One region of the Paenibacillus salivarius genome, then DNA from elsewhere that is predicted to be linked to it. Evidence: predicted binding sites of a transcription regulator. Region 1 holds the regulator's gene; the other holds the start of a gene.

Region 1 (8,907 bases):
CTTCTTTGGTAACCATATCCATATGAATAATGCCGAGCGATGTTAATCCCGAAGTCATCATCGTCTGGACGAGATTCAGCGCTTGCTCGAAATCATTGCTGGATCCGGTGCTTCTGCCGCCGTAATAAATTTCTTCCGCTGCGGCTCCCGCCAACGCGATGATAATCTGACCTTCCAAATATTGCTTGGTGTACAAGTACTTTTCTTCCTGCGGATTATGCCGTACGTATCCGAGGGCGCGTCCGCGCGGACTGAGCGCTACCTGATTCACGCTGCCCGGAGCGACAACCTCCGCAGCCACGGCATGTCCAAGCTCATGGACGGCGACGCGGCGCTTCTCTTCTTCCGTCGATTGCCGGTCCGTCTTCTCGCCCAGCATGACTTTGTCGACCGCCATCGATAAATGGCGCTGGCTGATTTCCTCGCAGCTGTCCCGCATCGCGTAGATCGCAGCCTCGTTCATGACGCTCTCCAGCTGGGCTCCGGAAAAGCCGTACGATTCCTCCGCCAGCTTTTCCAAGTTCACATCCGTGGCAATCGGTTTATTTTTGGCATGGATCTCAAGTATGTGCATCCGGCCTTTTTTATCGGGTAGATCCACTTGGATATGCCGGTCAAAACGACCCGGACGGAGCAATGCGCCATCCAGCATCTCTTTGCGGTTCGTTGCCGCGATCAGCAAAATGCGCGGAGTTTCGGACGAATAAATACCGTCCATTTCCGTAAGCAGCTGATTGAGCGTCTGATCATACTCCCGCTGCTGCCCGCCTTCCCGCTTACCGCCGATGACATCGATCTCATCGATAAAAATAACGGCGTTCTCCTTGTTCTCTTTGGCTGCACGCGTGCGCGCCTCTTTGAACAAATCACGGATCCGGCTGGCGCCGACACCCACGTACATTTCTACGAATTCACTGCCCGACGCGCCGACAAAAACCGCGTTCGTATATTGCGCCGCCGCTTTGGCCATCAGCGTTTTCCCCGTTCCCGGAGGCCCGGTCAGCAAAATCCCTTTTATCGGACGAATCCCGAATTTTTTGATTTCTTCATGGCGCACCATAAAATCGAGCGCTTCGCGCAGTTCCTGTTTGGCGCTGTCCTGCCCGCCGATTTCGTCAAAGGTTAACGCGGCAGACCCGATTTTTTTGCGTTTGCGTTCCTGGGACGCCGTCGCGACGATGCCGCCGCGCATTTTGGCTACGGCAAACAGAGCCCCGATCATCACAAAACCGACGACAAGAGGAACGACGTTATAACCGACGAACGCCAGGAAAATCAGCAATACAGGCACAAATCCGGCCGCGATTTCAAGCATCCACTTACGCATTCGGCCACACCCCCATCGTTTGCGGAACTCTTGGCAAAATAATATACTTGCTCGCTTTACCGTCCGTCAGCGTAATATAAACATTCTTGTCGTCCATATCCGCCTTGGCGGACAATCCGCTTTCGCTCTGCTGCAGCTTGTCCAGAGTTGCCGTGATCTCCGTATAAGCTTTATTCTCCATCGCCTGGGCGATCGGGAACATGGCTTGCTCCCAAACCTGATCCAGCTTCTCGGACGAGTTCTCCTCCACGGTCAGCTTCAATTCGCGGCTTCCGATATATTTTTTGCCATCCTTCTCGATTTGACGGACCAAACCTCCAAAGTCGGAGCCCGGTTCCAAGTCGAGTTTCAAGTCTACCTTTTTTGGGGTAATATCAGCTTGAACACTTTTTACCCCTTCATAGCTGTTCACTTTATGTTCAAACGGGCTCTCCACAGCCCACTGCTTGTAACCAAACCAACCTCCAAATAAAAGGAGTGCGGATACCGCCACACTCGCCACGACAGGTCCTACACGCAATTTCACGTCACAGTCCCCCTTAATCTATATTAATTGATATCATAGGTGATATATTAAACCAACAGAATTGAGTATATCATATTATATATACGATTTCTAATGAAAGTTGTGAGTTTATTTCAAATTTTTGATAAGTAATGTTGAAGCATGCCCTCACCTTTTTGGTTGACCGGAAATATGATATACATAAACGGGAACAGCCAGAGTATGAAGTATTGGCCTGCGGAAAGGAAAGGATAAAAGATGGACAATGACGAATCGAAGAGAATCATAACTCTAATTGTCGTCGTCGTGATCAGTGTTTCGTTTGTTCTTGGCATTGGGAGTCAAGAAGGAGGAGCAGGGGCACAAGCGATCGTCACTGTATAAGGGAAACATGAATTCCGCAGGGGGGGATGACATGCCTAAACGTTCTGACAACAACAATAATAATAACAACAACAAAAATGACAAGCGGCAGCTCAATAAAGCGGATTTAGGTTTTCTGTCCGGATTAACCCCTCAGCAGCTTGCGGTCATAACCGGATTGTTAAGTCAAGCCTTACAAGTGGATTCCGTACTTATTGATAAGGACCAGAAAGTCGAAATCGTATTAGGCGGCTCACTGCGGAAGAAAACGAAAGCCGACAAATTGTTAAAGCAATTGAGCGATGTTACTGTTGGAGAAATTCTGGATTCCATAAATAATTTGTAAAAAACAAGACCCGCTTACGGACACTCTTTTCAGCGTACGTAAGCGGGTCTTTCCGGTTATCTGTTCGGCAGCGTAAATACTTCGTCCAGAACGCTACCGTCGCTGAACCGGAAAAAACGGTAGAAATGATGCGCTTTTTCCTTATAAAATAGCTGCCAAACCAACTCATTGTTATAAATTCCAGGCACCAATCTGACGATTGTTATACCTGGATAATCCGTATGAATGATCTTCCGGATCCCCGATTCGGACACCCCTTCGGAAAGGGGCTTGACGATCGGCTCTCCGCCTTCCGGAAGCCAAACTATGATTTCTTGCCCGGATTCATCCTTGCCTTCGACAACCCAGCACACACTGTCCCAAACCGATTTCCATACCTTTGTGGAAGAGACGAGCCCGGTCTGTTCTTTAGCCTGCCGGACAGCCGCTTCCTCTCCCTGCCATATATCCTGCTGAACATAAAGATAAAAGCGGTGAAGGCCAAAGAGCGCGAGCGCCAAAATCAGAATGGAGATCAGGATCCATTTGGTTCTGTTCCTCAAGCCTCTCTTCCTTTCCCCATGAACATTATCATCCGCTACGCCCTAGCGGCCAAGAAGGCTTTCGAAAGCGGCCTGTGCTTCAAAACGGACTTTTTCCTCATCCAGCGTGAGGCACATACCGTGTTTTACGACTTGTTTGCCGTTGACCCAAACATGCTCTACGTCTTTGGCTCCGCCCGAGTATACCACATGGGATATATAATCGGTACGCGGCAGGAAATGGGCCTGCTCCGTATTTACCGCAATGAAGTCGGCTTTCATGCCTGCCGCCAATCTACCGGTGTCTTGCAAATAGAGCGACTTCGCCCCGTACTCCGTTCCCATCCGCAGCGCTTCCCGTGCCGGAATGGCTGTCGGGTCACCGGAAACCCCTTTATGAATCAAAGCTGCCAACCTGATTTCCTCGAACATGTCGAGGTTGTTGTTGCTGGCCGGACCGTCCGTGCCGAGCGATACCGTAACCCCGGCGGCAAGCAGTTCCGGAACGCGGGCGACGCCGCTGGCCAGTTTGAGATTGCTGCCCGGGTTGTGGGAAACGGCCACCTTGTTAGCAGCCAATATTTCGATTTCCTCGTCGTTCAGATGAACGGCATGAGCGACCAATGACGGACGGCTGAACAACCCAAGGTTCAGCAAATGCTGAACCGGCCGTACTCCGTAATCCGCCACATTTTGTTCCACCTCTGCCCGGGTTTCCGACATATGCGTATGTAGCGGCAAATCCAGGTCATGCGCCGCCTGAACGATTTTTTCGATATAGTCCGGCGGACAGGTGTAAGGAGCATGCGGCGACATCATCGTCGTAATCCGTCCGTCCGCCTTTCCGTGCCAGCCTTTGGCGAACGCAATCGCGTCTTCCAGTTTATGCTGCTGCACATCCGGCGGGCACAAGCCGATCACTCCGCGCGTGAGCACGGCTCGAATGCCCGACTGCTCCACGACGGAAGCTACCTGATCCATATGATCATACATATCCAGGAAAGTCGTCGTGCCGCCTTTCAGCATTTCCAAGACGGACAACGCAGTCCCCCAGTATACATCATTGCCGGTAAATTTCGCTTCCATCGGCCACATTTTGGTTTGCAGCCACTCCTGCAGCACCATGTCGTCCCCGTAACCGCGCAGCAGCGACATCGCCGCGTGCCCGTGCGTATTGACCAGCCCCGGGAGGAACAGCAAGCCTTTGCCGTCAAAGGTTTCCGCTCCCTCCACGCCTTCCGGGCGCTGCTCTCCGATATAAGTAATGGTACTGCCTTCGATCAACATGTAACCGCGGATGACCGGTGTTTCCCGGTCAGGCACCGCGAAGGTTCCGTCTTTAATCAGCCACTTTCGTGTCATGTTCTTTTAATTCCTTTCCGCCATCCAGATAGTAAGCCAAGCTCATAAGATCGGTTGTGAAATCGGCCGCATGTACGCGCACGTCTGAAGGGACCTTAAGAATAATAGGAGCAAAATTCAAAATCGCCCCGATTCCCGCGGCAACCAGTTGATCAGCCACACGCTGAGCCTCCGGAGCGGGCACCGTGATAATACCGATCCGAATTTGCTTGTTTTTTACGGTTTCCACCAGCTCATCAATCGGCTGAATCGTTATATTGTTGATTTGGCTTCCGATTTTGTCCGGAGAAGCGTCAAAAACAGCGACGATTTTCATCGTATCCTTCAAGTAAGCATTGTAGTTGGACAGCGCATGCCCGAGGTTACCGGCACCGATTAAGGCCACGTTGATCTGCTGGTCCAGGTTCAAAATCTGGCGGATCTTTTCGATCAAGTAGGAAACGTCATAACCGATTCCCTTGCGGCCAAAGTCCCCGAAATAAGCAAGATCCTTGCGGATTTGAGCAGGGTTTAAATCGAGCTTTTGACCGAGCTCCTGTGAAGACACCGTCGGGACTTCCCGGCGGCTGAGCTCATTTAGAAAGCGTAAATACACGGGTAATCTGCGCACCACGGCATCCGAAATTTTTTCCGACTTCATTATATATTTCCCCCTCATTGGTACGATTTGAACAACGATTACTGTCCGTCTTCGGCGTCCAGCCATTCCGATATGCGCGGAACCATCTGCGTAAGCGGCATATGCTCCATCTTCGGTCCGGGCAAGGAATACAAAAAGTATTTACCGTAGTATGATTCAAGGATGCGTGTATCATAAACAACCACGATGCCGCGGTCTTGAGAAGAACGGACCAGTCGTCCGAAGCCTTGCTTAAATCGGATGACGGCTTGCGGTACGGACAGCTTCATGAAAGGATTTTTCTTTTCCTGCTGAAGCCGTTCGCTCTTCGCTTCCACGAGCGGATGGTTGGGCGGCTGAAAAGGCAGTCGGACAATCGCGAGACACGTGAGAGCTTCCCCGGGGATGTCCACCCCTTCCCAAAAACTGCTTGTGCCTAGCAATACGGATGCTTCTTGCCCTTGAAAACGGCGGGTCAGCTTGGTTCGGCTACCGCTGTCCATGCCTTGTCCGATCACGGTTATGCCTTCATCCGCCAGAAGTTCCTTCAATGGGTCGTACACCTGCCTCAACATCCGGTAGGAGGTGAACAATACCAGCATCCGTCCTTTGGTTTTGGCCGCCGTATCCGCAAGGGAGCGTACCAGGGTGTTCACAAAGTGGTCGTCGCCCACGTTCCCCTTCACGCTCGGAAAATCCCGCGGAATGACAAGCAATGCCTGTTCCCGGTAATTGAACGGGGAGGGGAGCATCGACGTAATCAGCTTTCCCTGCTCGGAGGCATCCGTCAAGCCCAATTGGTCGATCATATATTGGAACGATTTATCGACCGATAAAGTAGCAGAGGTCATGACTACGCTTTTTTTCACATCAAAGAAATAGCCCTTTAACTGCGCGCTGACATCGATCGGAACGGCAAAAATTTGCAGCGATTTGCTTCGGAAATTGCCGTTTCCTTCGATCCAATACACGGTATTGATATCCTCAAGCTTCATGAAGAAACGCAAGGCGTCGCGTTCGGTTCCAAGATCCTTAAGCAGCCCGTTGATATCCGTGATCAGGCTTTCGTAGCCCAAATCCTGTTCGTCGTCCTTCAATTCGGCCAAAAGTTTTTCGCCTTTTCGCAGGACATCGCCCAGCGTGACGTAAATCTGGTTTTCCAGAGCGACGAGCGCGTCCCAACCCTTTGGTTTCTTGTCCGGTCTAAGCCGATAAACGAATTGGCCCGGCTCTCCCGGCGGAGCATCTCCGCGTTCCGGCATAAGCGCAAACAACTGCTCCGACAACCGGTCCCAATGTTCTTTCACATCGAGCAGGGAAGGATACAGATTGTCTATGACGGAACACCACTCCGCGGATTTTTCGGCGCCCGATTGCTGGAGCATGGTTCTCAGGTTCGGGAATTGCCCCGTTTTGCTGTCCTTATAAAGCCGTGTAAGCGTATGAACCACCGTGAAGTATTTCATTTGCAACCCGAGATGTTTTCCCGCCACATCCTCCAAATGATGCGCTTCGTCAATGACGAGCCGCTCATAGGCGGGAAGCAGCTGGTGGCCTGCCTGAATGTCCGTGAATAGCTTGGAATGGTTCGTAATGACCACATCCGCCACCCCGGCTTCATGCTTCGCCTTATGATAATAACATTTACGAAACCACGGGCAGGCGCGTCCCAGACAGGAATCAGATTCGCTGGCCACCGTTTCCCAGAAGTCTCCGCCGCGGTTGCCGAGGTTGAGTTCCTCGTCATCCCCCGTCTCCGTCTGCGCCAGCCACACAATCAATTGCGCGGCCGTCATCACCTCTTCTTTCGGTGTGGCAAAATCTCTTCTACTAATTTTATGTTCAAATTTGCGCAAACACAAATAGTGTTGTCTGCCTTTGAATACGGCCGCGCGGAACGGAAACGGCACGACCTCGGTCAGCAAAGGAATGTCCCTTTCCCTTAACTGCTCTTGCAGATTGATCGTATGGGTGCTGACCATGACCCTCTCGTCCTGCTTCACGCTATGATATATCGACGGAAGCAAGTAACCCAGCGACTTTCCCGTTCCCGTGCCCGCCTCGACCAGCAGGTGCTTGTCCTCGTCAAAAGCTCGGCTCACTTCGCCGAGCATGACACTCTGCGCTTCGCGTTCTTCATAGTCCGGAAGCTTTTCCTTGAGCCGTTCCTTGACCTGCTCCATGAACTGTTCGAACGAAACGTCCTGCAGCGGATTGCCAAGCATGGAGCTTCTCGCAGGCTCGATATCCATCCAGTCGTCTACCTGAAGCGCGAACTGACGGTAATACGTAAACCCGTCCGGACTTGGTTCCGAATTCAACTGCCTTTCCTGCAGCATCGCATCAAAAAACCAGCCCAAGTCGCTATCCTCCCCGGCAAATAAATCCGCCAGCCGTTGAAGGACAATTAAGGGTAATCCGGCCAATTCTTCCAGGCACTTCAAAAAAATAAGCGCGGTCGCAAGCGCATCGCTGTCCGCCTGGTGAGGACGTTCATGCTCCACCCCGAATTCGGAGGCGACCATGCCCAGCTGGTAAGTCGTTAACGACGGAAAAAAGATTTTCAAAAAATCCATCGTGTCGAGAATCCGCCCGGTAAAAGGCAAATATCCCGATTTATCCAGAGCGCTCTGTAAATAGTTGAAGTCAAAAGCCACATTATGGCCGACGAGAACGGCGTCATCCAGCAAAGGGACGAGTTCCATCATAACTTCATCCAGCTCCGGCGCATCTTTGACGTCATCTTCCGTAATCCCGGTCAGTTTCGTGATAAACGGCGGGATCGGGATGCCCGGTTTTACATAAGAATGAAAAACGCGGGAAACCGTCAAACTATCATCTATAATGGCAAGCCCCACTTGAATAATGACATCAGAGGACTGGTTGCCTGTCGTTTCAAAATCGAGTACGGCATATTTCATTACTTCATATGTCCCTTTCGTTCCAGTCTCTTTTAAAGCATAACAGAAGTAGGCCGTTTTGAAAATTGTTCACATTTGGGGCTTCCCGGCCGAAGGACAAAACAAAAGCGATGCGTTCCTGTTAGGAAACTAAGCATCGCTCCTCGTTCTTACAACAATGATGTCAGTTCATTCCCGTATTTCAGCTTGCCGGAGCTGTGCATGCACGCCTCCAGGTTTGCCAGCGGCTCCGCAAGCGAAGGGTCGTGAACATGGGCCAGCGTAAAATATTCCTTCGCTTTGGTTCTAACGCCCCGCTGCGCTTCGATGCATCCGAGCGCATTATAAATAATGGATCTGAGGCGTTTATTTTCGGTGCCCTCCAGCACCTTCCAGAAATGCGGCACGGCTTCCCCGCACTCGTCAAGATACATATGGCACATGGCCAGGTAAGTCCGAGCCACGGCACTGTCCGGAAACTCGTCGAGCACCGCGCGAAATTGTTCCAGAGCCTGGCGGAACATCAGCAGCTTGTAATAGCCTTGCCCTTTTACGAACGCACCGCATTTCATTTCGGGAATTTCGCAGCTGCCGGCCAAGCTGGCCCAGGTTTGACGGAATTCGGCCATTTTTTCTTCAAAGTTCAGCCATTCTTCAATGATGCCGTCGCTCATCGCTTTGAGCAGATGCCATTTCCTTGCCAGCTCCTGCTTTTGATCGCCGATGGCAACCGGGTAAAATTTTATGATATCATCCAACATTTCATTCATTTCCGCAAACATATGCTGAAACATCATCCGCATCCCACCTTTAACGAAAATGAAATCAGTGCGCCATGTATTCATTTTTTGTTTCGGGCGCCGATTTCATTCCCGCAGGCAGTAATTGCATAGCGGGCCTCAGTTAGCGGACGGTGGCGTGCAGCTCCTGGCTGGCCGTTTCAACCGGACGGTTGTTTTCATCC
Region 2 (6,843 bases), 180 kb from region 1:
TGATCTCCGATCCCCATTCTTTTCAACAAGGTCAAGGCTAGTTTATTTACCTCCCCTTTGCTGCGTCCTGCCACATAACCCGGAAAGGCGACGTTTTCCAGCAGGGTGAAATCCGGAATCAGATTGATCGATTGGTACACATAGCCGATTTGTTGGGAACGGAATCGGGCGATGTCCTTTTCCGAATATTCGTCGATTCGCTGCCCCTTGAAAAACACTTTTCCGGAGGTTAGCGTATCCAAGCCGCTTAGCAGATAAAGCAACGTGGATTTGCCTGAACCCGAGCTGCCCATAATCACGGTGAAATCGCCTTGATACACCTCCAAATTAATACCTTTTGCCGCCGGATACCGTTCGGCCCCCGTAATGAAGGTTTTGCATAAGTCAACCGATTCGATTAACACCGTTTTTTGCATCCTTGTTTCCGTCCCTTCCACTTGAACCATCCTCCCAACGTGTATTCTTTATTCAGTACTACACAATGTACAGTAGCAATCTATGCATATCGTAACACCAGGTATTGAATATTGCAAGGTACCTGTTATTATTAATTATTGGTGAAAATAAAAATGCCCCCGCGCATATTTGCGCAAGGGCAAGCTTCCGGCTCCCATGACAGTATGTTATTTTTTACGGACCGGAGAAATAAACCAATAAGCCATCCCTACAAAAACGGCTCCGCCAACGATATTGCCGAGAGTTACAGGAATCATGTTGTGGAACCAGCCGGCCAAGCTGACCGTATCCGGATGGTTCGGCAGCAGCACGGACAGACTGAGCAGGGTCATGTTCGCTACGCTGTGCTCATATCCGCTTGCGATGAAGGCATACAAACACCACCAGATCAGGACGAGTTTCGCGATATCCTCTTTGGCCCGGTTAGCCATCCATAGCGCCAAACAAACAAGCCAGTTACACAAAATGCCGCGGAAAAAGAGCTCCATGACCGGCGCGCCCATCTTCTTGGCGGAAGCGGCAAAGATCAAGTGTTCGGGAGCGGCTGTTTTAAAGAGCCCTGAGCCTACGATGAGCAGGCAAAGGACCACCGCCCCCGCCAAATTTCCGAAAAACACGATTCCCCAGTTTTTGAGCGTATCCTTGATCGTCGTTCGCCCCGCCAGGGTGCTCGCCGTAAAAAACATATTGTTCCCCGTAAAGAGCTCGGAACCGGCGAACACGACCAGCGTGAGGGCGAGCCCGAAGGACATGCCCATCACCATCGTTTGGAACGGCGATTTTGCCGCCGCGAGCGGTCCGCCGACGCTGAAAATCAGAATGATCCCAAGGCCGACATACGCCCCTGCCAACATAGCGGATACAAGATACCGGGATAGACTTTCATTCATTTTTTCTTTTTTCTTGACTGCCGCTTCTACGATGGCTTCCACATTTTGCGTGAACATCCGTAATCCTCCCCTAACTCTCCCAAGCGTTTTGGTCTATATCAAGAAGAAGCATTGAATCGGATGCGGCCCTTGCCTGATCTCATTCATTAGTTCCTCTTGAATGGACTTTTTTATTTAAAATTGTTATACGGCCTGGAGTTCATGGGCACCGATCCAAACCTGCCCGTCTTCCACCTTGACCGGAAACATGTGAGCCTGGCCGGTATCCGGCGCCTGTACGAGGCCGGTCGTCAAATCGATTTTCCAATCGTACAATGGGTCGTACAAATAATGTCCCGATACGATCCCTTCCGCAAGCGGTCCGCCCTTCGGGTGCGGATTTTGATTCAGCGCCGCAAATACCCGTCCGTCGGATAACCGGAAGACGGCGATTTGCCGCCCTCCGAGTTCAACCACCCTGCCGATCTGCACCAGAAATTGATCCAAAGCTCCTGCCGGGTAAAATTCCGTTCCTTTTTCCATACTCATGTCCATTACCTCTCTTCCCGCTTCATATGGTTTTATTACAGTTGATTGCTCATTTCGAGACGGCCGAACAATTTTTGGCGGTTTTCGTCATCACGCAGCATCTTCTTCCAAGGATCCTCGACTTGCTTCAGCGCAAACTCGATGCGATCCATGAGCGCTTTGCGGTTTTCCGCGTTATCGACGACAGCGGCCTTGATTTGGTCCAATCCGACCCGTTCCACCCACTCCGACGTTCTTTCCAGGTAGTTTCCGGTTTCACGGTAGTATTGCATGACCGCACCGACGATTTCGATCAGTTCATCATCGGTCTTCACTTTGCAGAGCGAATCCGCCAAGCGGGCTTTGATCCCGCCGTTGCCGCCGACAAAGATTTCCCATCCGCCGTCGTTGCCGACGATCCCGATGTCTTTCGTGCACGATTCCGCGCAATTCCGAGGGCAGCCGTTAACCGCAAGCTTGAATTTAGCCGGGAAGTCCAGCCGTTCGAATTTGCGTTCCAGCGTTGCGCCCATTCCCATCGAATCTTGGGTGCCGAAACGGCAGAACTGCGAGCCGACGCAGGTTTTAACCGTACGCAACGATTTTGCATAGGCATAACCCGATGGCATATCCAGCTCTTCCCATACTTTCGGCAAATCCTCTTTCTTCACGCCGATCAGGTCAAGCCGTTGTCCGCCGGTCACTTTGACGACCTTCACATCGTATTTCAGCGAAATGTCGGCGATCTTTTTCAGTTCTTCAGGCGTGGTCACGCCGCCGTACATCCGGGGAACGACGGTATAGGTTCCGTCCTTCTGGATGTTTGCGGCCATCCGTTCGTTGACGAAGCGCGATTCCTTCTCGTCTTCGTGCGTATCCGGGTACAGCATGCCCAAGTAGTAGTTGATGGCCGGACGGCATTTCGAGCAACCTTCCGGTTGGCTCCATCCGAGCACGTTCATGACTTCTTTCGTCGTTTGCAGCCCCTTGGCCGTGATCTCGGCGACAATTTCATCGCGGCTTAACGTCGTGCATCCGCAAATCCCTTGTTTGGCCGCCGATTTGAAACCATCCCCAAGCACATACTGGAGAATTTGCTCGACGACCGGTTTGCAGCCGCCGCACGAACGGGTTGCTCCGGTGCACGCTTTAATTTCATCGACAGTGGTCAATCCCTGGTTCGTGATCACATCCACGATGGCCCCTTTGGTAACTCCGTTACAGCCGCAGACGATTTCTTCGTCCGGCATCGTTTCGACCGAGGTTGCCTTTTTGGCTCCGCCGCCGCAGCAGCCCGTTCCCATCAGCGATGCGTACAGCTCATCCGTCATGACGGTTTTATTTTTGATCAGCTTTTGCAGCTCCGCCGAATCCGTAATGTCGCCGAACAACACGGCCCCAACCATTACGCCGTCTTTAAGCAATATTTTTTTGTAGGTACGTTTCCAGTCGTCTTTGTTCGCGATCACCGTATGCTCCGGTCCGTCGATAAATTCGCCGGTCGAGAACACGTCGACGCCCGAAATTTTCAGTTTGGTCGACATGACCGATCCTTCATACGGAGCGGTCTCGACTCCGCTAATGTGTTTGGCCAATACCATGCCTTGCTCGAACAAAGGAGCAACCAGACCGTAGCAAACGCCGCGGTGCTCGGTGCATTCGCCGACCGAATAAACGCCTTCCATCGACGTCTGCATGTAATCGTTGACGATGATGCCGCGGCCCACTTCGATTCCGCTATCTTTGGCTACCGCCACATTCGGCTTGATCCCGACGGCCATGACGACAAACTCGGCCGGAAGCTCGCTGCCGTCGGCAAACCGGAGTCCTTGCACGCGATCGTCGCCGTAGATTTCCTTCGTTTGCGCCTGCATTTTAAATTTGATGCCCTGACGTTCCAGCTCCGCCTTCAGCATCGAAGCGGCTTGATGGTCAAGCTGGCGTTCCATCAAATCTTCCATAAGATGGACAACCGTTACATCCATCCCGAGCTGAACGAGGCCTTTTGCCGCTTCCAGCCCAAGGAGTCCTCCGCCGATGACGGCAGCGGTTTTGCATGTTTTTGCCGCTTCCAGCATCCGGTTGCAGTCCGAAATATCGCGGAAACCGACGACGCCATCTTTGTCGCTGCCCGGAATCGGCAGAATGAACGAGTTCGAACCGGTTGCGATCAATACCTTGTCATAAGGTACCCGCATGCCGTTCTCCGTGACGACTTCTTTGGCCTGCTCATCGATTTTGGCCACCGTCGTACCGGTATGGAGCGTAATATCGTTATCGCGGTACCAGTTCAAATCGTTCAGGACGATATCGTCGATCGTTTTGCTGCCTTCAAGCACATACGACAGCATGATCCGGTTATAGTTCGGATGCGGTTCACTGCCAAAAACCGTAATATCAAACTTCTTCGTCAATTTCAAAATTTGTTCGACGGCGCTGATGCCCGCCATCCCGTTGCCGATCACCACTAGTTTTTCTCTATCTGTTCCCATGCTGGAAGTCCTCCTTCAATATCGGGTGTTCATTTTTTCACATAATTGGTGTCAATGTTTCATTGGATCGTCTTGTTTTATGCTCCTATTATATATTTAAAAATCGAAGTATATTGTGATCTATTTCACACTAAATGTGAATTTTATCACAATAATATTCAAAAATTTCATGTGTTTCCCTATTGAAAAACACATGACTTTCCCCTTCCCCTTATTGAAGGGGGGGACAAAAGCATCCGAATTTTCTCTTGCTCTTAAACAGCCACATACCGTGGAAACAGAATATTGTTCTCCAGATGGATGTGCGTGAACGTCATTCCTTCCAGTTCTTCCAGACGAGCATATGTCGCACGGTAGGTCGTGCATGCATGGCCCGGCGGCTGGAAGTCTCCCGTAATTTCCCGAAGACGCTTCAAAATCTTGCCCGCTCCCTCATGCTCATCCTCGAGTTCCTCAATTGCGGCACGTAATTTGACCAGTACTTCCGGCTCTTGCCCGGATTCCCAATTGATCATTTTCGGAAACACTTCGGCTTCCTCTTTCGCGGTATGCTCAAGCAGCTCATTGCTCAGCTCCGTGTACAACTGCGCCATTTCCAGCAAGTGCGGATCATGGTCCCCATGAACGCGCGCCACTTTCAATACGCTTTTGTAAAGCTCAGGAAGCTCCTCCCGCAAGAATGCGTGATGTTTGTTTACGATATGGCTAACCAGCTCTTCGGAGCCCGCCTCCTCCCACGAATCCCGCTCTCCCGCTTCGGGATGATCGGCGACCAGCTGTCTCAATCCGGACAAGAGTTCCTCGATATCGATTCCTCTTTCTTCGGCAGCCTCCAGGAGTGGACGGTTTCCGCCACAGCAAAAATCAATTTTCCGGCGGCGGAAATAATCCGCGGATTTCGGAAATTGCAGCACGATATCCCGGATCAAATCATTACCTTCAAAATGCAGGTTACGTTCGGCCATGGACCTTCTCCCTCCTGTTCTCTTTGATGGATCGTACTTTCGCTATTTTCAGCCTACCGCACATACGATTTTGAATTTGTGATTCCAATCACTTGCCTTGTGTCAAAATATGCAAAAAAACTTCCCATGAGACTTTTCTCGCTGGGAAGTTCCGAAAAATAATTCATTCAAGGTATTAAGACTTCAATACATCGTGATCCACGTAGCGTTCTCCGTTCAGCTCGCTGATCAGCTCGATCGCTACCCTCGCGCCGTCGCCGGCCGTGATAATGGTGTGAACGCTTACACCTGCGGCCGTACCTGCCGCCCAAATCCTAGGCTTACTCGTGCGCCCGTACCCGTCCGTTTCAATTACGGTTTTGATTCGCGGTTCTCTTCCTTCCTTGAGATCAAGGCCGATCGAACCCGCCAAATCCGTCAGCGCTCCGGTCGCCAGAATGACGTGGGAAGCCTCGTAGCTGCGGCCGGATTCCGTCTTAACGGTAACGGCGCTGCCGCCATTCGCATCCACGACGGTCACTTTTTCCTCAATGAACTTGGCTCCGAACTTTTGAGCCTGCTCCTTGCCGATTTTCAGCAAATCGGGTCCGGAAATATCTCCTGCTCCATAGTGGTTCTCAATCCAGGCCCGCTTCGTCATGCTTGCATTGCTGTCAAGAACAAGGGTTTCCTTCCCTGCCTTGGCCAAAAACAAAGCCGCACTCGCTCCAGCCGGTCCCGCTCCGATTACGATTACCTCAGCCACAAGTACACCCGCTTTCTATATTATTCGTGCCGCTCCGCTACGGGATAACGGCACGTGACTTCACTCGATCCATTGCTCCGCCCAATTTTGTACCTGCTCCATGACGGGGCTTAGCGCTCTCCCTTTTTCCGTCAGCTCGTACTCGATCCGGACCGGGGTTTCGGGATATACATGCCGCACGACAATGCCTTCGTTCTCCAAATCCTTCATGCGTTCGGACAGCATTTTATCGCTCATTGCCGGAATTCCGTTCGAGATATCCTTGAACCGCTTTGGACCGCTCATCAACGTGCGGATGATGAGGCCGTTCCAGCGTTTCCCCAAAATCACGAACGCGGACTCAAAGCGAGGACACATCGCAAAGTGATGATCTTCTGCCATTTGCTTTCACCTCTAATTAAAACCGATTTTACGCGGATGCATTAGCTTACAATTTGTTAGTATATTACATCATAGCACATTTTCGCGTAAATGAACACTCGGACATTTTTCCATAATTACCCTTCATTATACATGAATTCAATCGAGATGAAAAAGCGGCTGCCGGACGGCAGCCGTTAATGCAAATATATTCGCGATGCGGCAAGTTATACCCACCACATATCCGTACTCGAATCTTCGATCAAAATTTGCTGGAGATTTTTTACCGCTTTCGTGAAGCCTTCTTCGACCGACATCAGTCCGTCTTCATGCTCGATGCTCACGACATAATCATATCCGTGAAGCCGTAAAGCGCTGATGATATCGGCCCATGTTTTCATGTCATGCCCGTATCCGACCGTCCGGAA

The links. Region 1 encodes Rex, which represses fermentation and respiration genes when NADH is low (regulators of the CRP and FNR family bind a similar motif). Its sites were predicted from a motif close to TTGTGAAATATTTCACAA; they were not measured.
Region 2: the regulator Rex is predicted to act here: its motif matches at 4,480-4,497, upstream of nirB (nitrite reductase large subunit NirB).

The regions. Positions count from the first base shown of each region.
Region 1 is NZ_CP195592.1:2,513,254-2,522,160, reverse strand. Features, by position in the region: gene ACSFXJ_RS11400 (AAA family ATPase) at 1-1,327, opposite strand, end outside; gene ACSFXJ_RS11395 (hypothetical protein) at 1,320-1,853, opposite strand; gene ACSFXJ_RS11390 (hypothetical protein) at 2,248-2,541, shown strand; gene ACSFXJ_RS11385 (cell wall elongation regulator TseB-like domain-containing protein) at 2,598-3,083, opposite strand; gene ACSFXJ_RS11380 (amidohydrolase) at 3,126-4,424, opposite strand; gene ACSFXJ_RS11375 (redox-sensing transcriptional repressor Rex) at 4,402-5,064, opposite strand; gene dinG (ATP-dependent DNA helicase DinG) at 5,103-7,964, opposite strand; gene ACSFXJ_RS11365 (tetratricopeptide repeat protein) at 8,114-8,740, opposite strand; gene panD (aspartate 1-decarboxylase) at 8,847-8,907, opposite strand, start outside.
Region 2 is NZ_CP195592.1:2,337,985-2,344,827, reverse strand. Features, by position in the region: gene ACSFXJ_RS10445 (ABC transporter ATP-binding protein) at 1-416, opposite strand, end outside; gene ACSFXJ_RS10440 (formate/nitrite transporter family protein) at 624-1,403, opposite strand; gene nirD (nitrite reductase small subunit NirD) at 1,530-1,868, opposite strand; gene nirB (nitrite reductase large subunit NirB) at 1,910-4,345, opposite strand; gene ric (iron-sulfur cluster repair di-iron protein) at 4,600-5,310, opposite strand; gene ACSFXJ_RS10420 (FAD-dependent oxidoreductase) at 5,486-6,055, opposite strand; gene ACSFXJ_RS10415 (winged helix-turn-helix transcriptional regulator) at 6,116-6,436, opposite strand; gene ACSFXJ_RS10410 (sugar phosphate isomerase/epimerase family protein) at 6,643-6,843, opposite strand, start outside.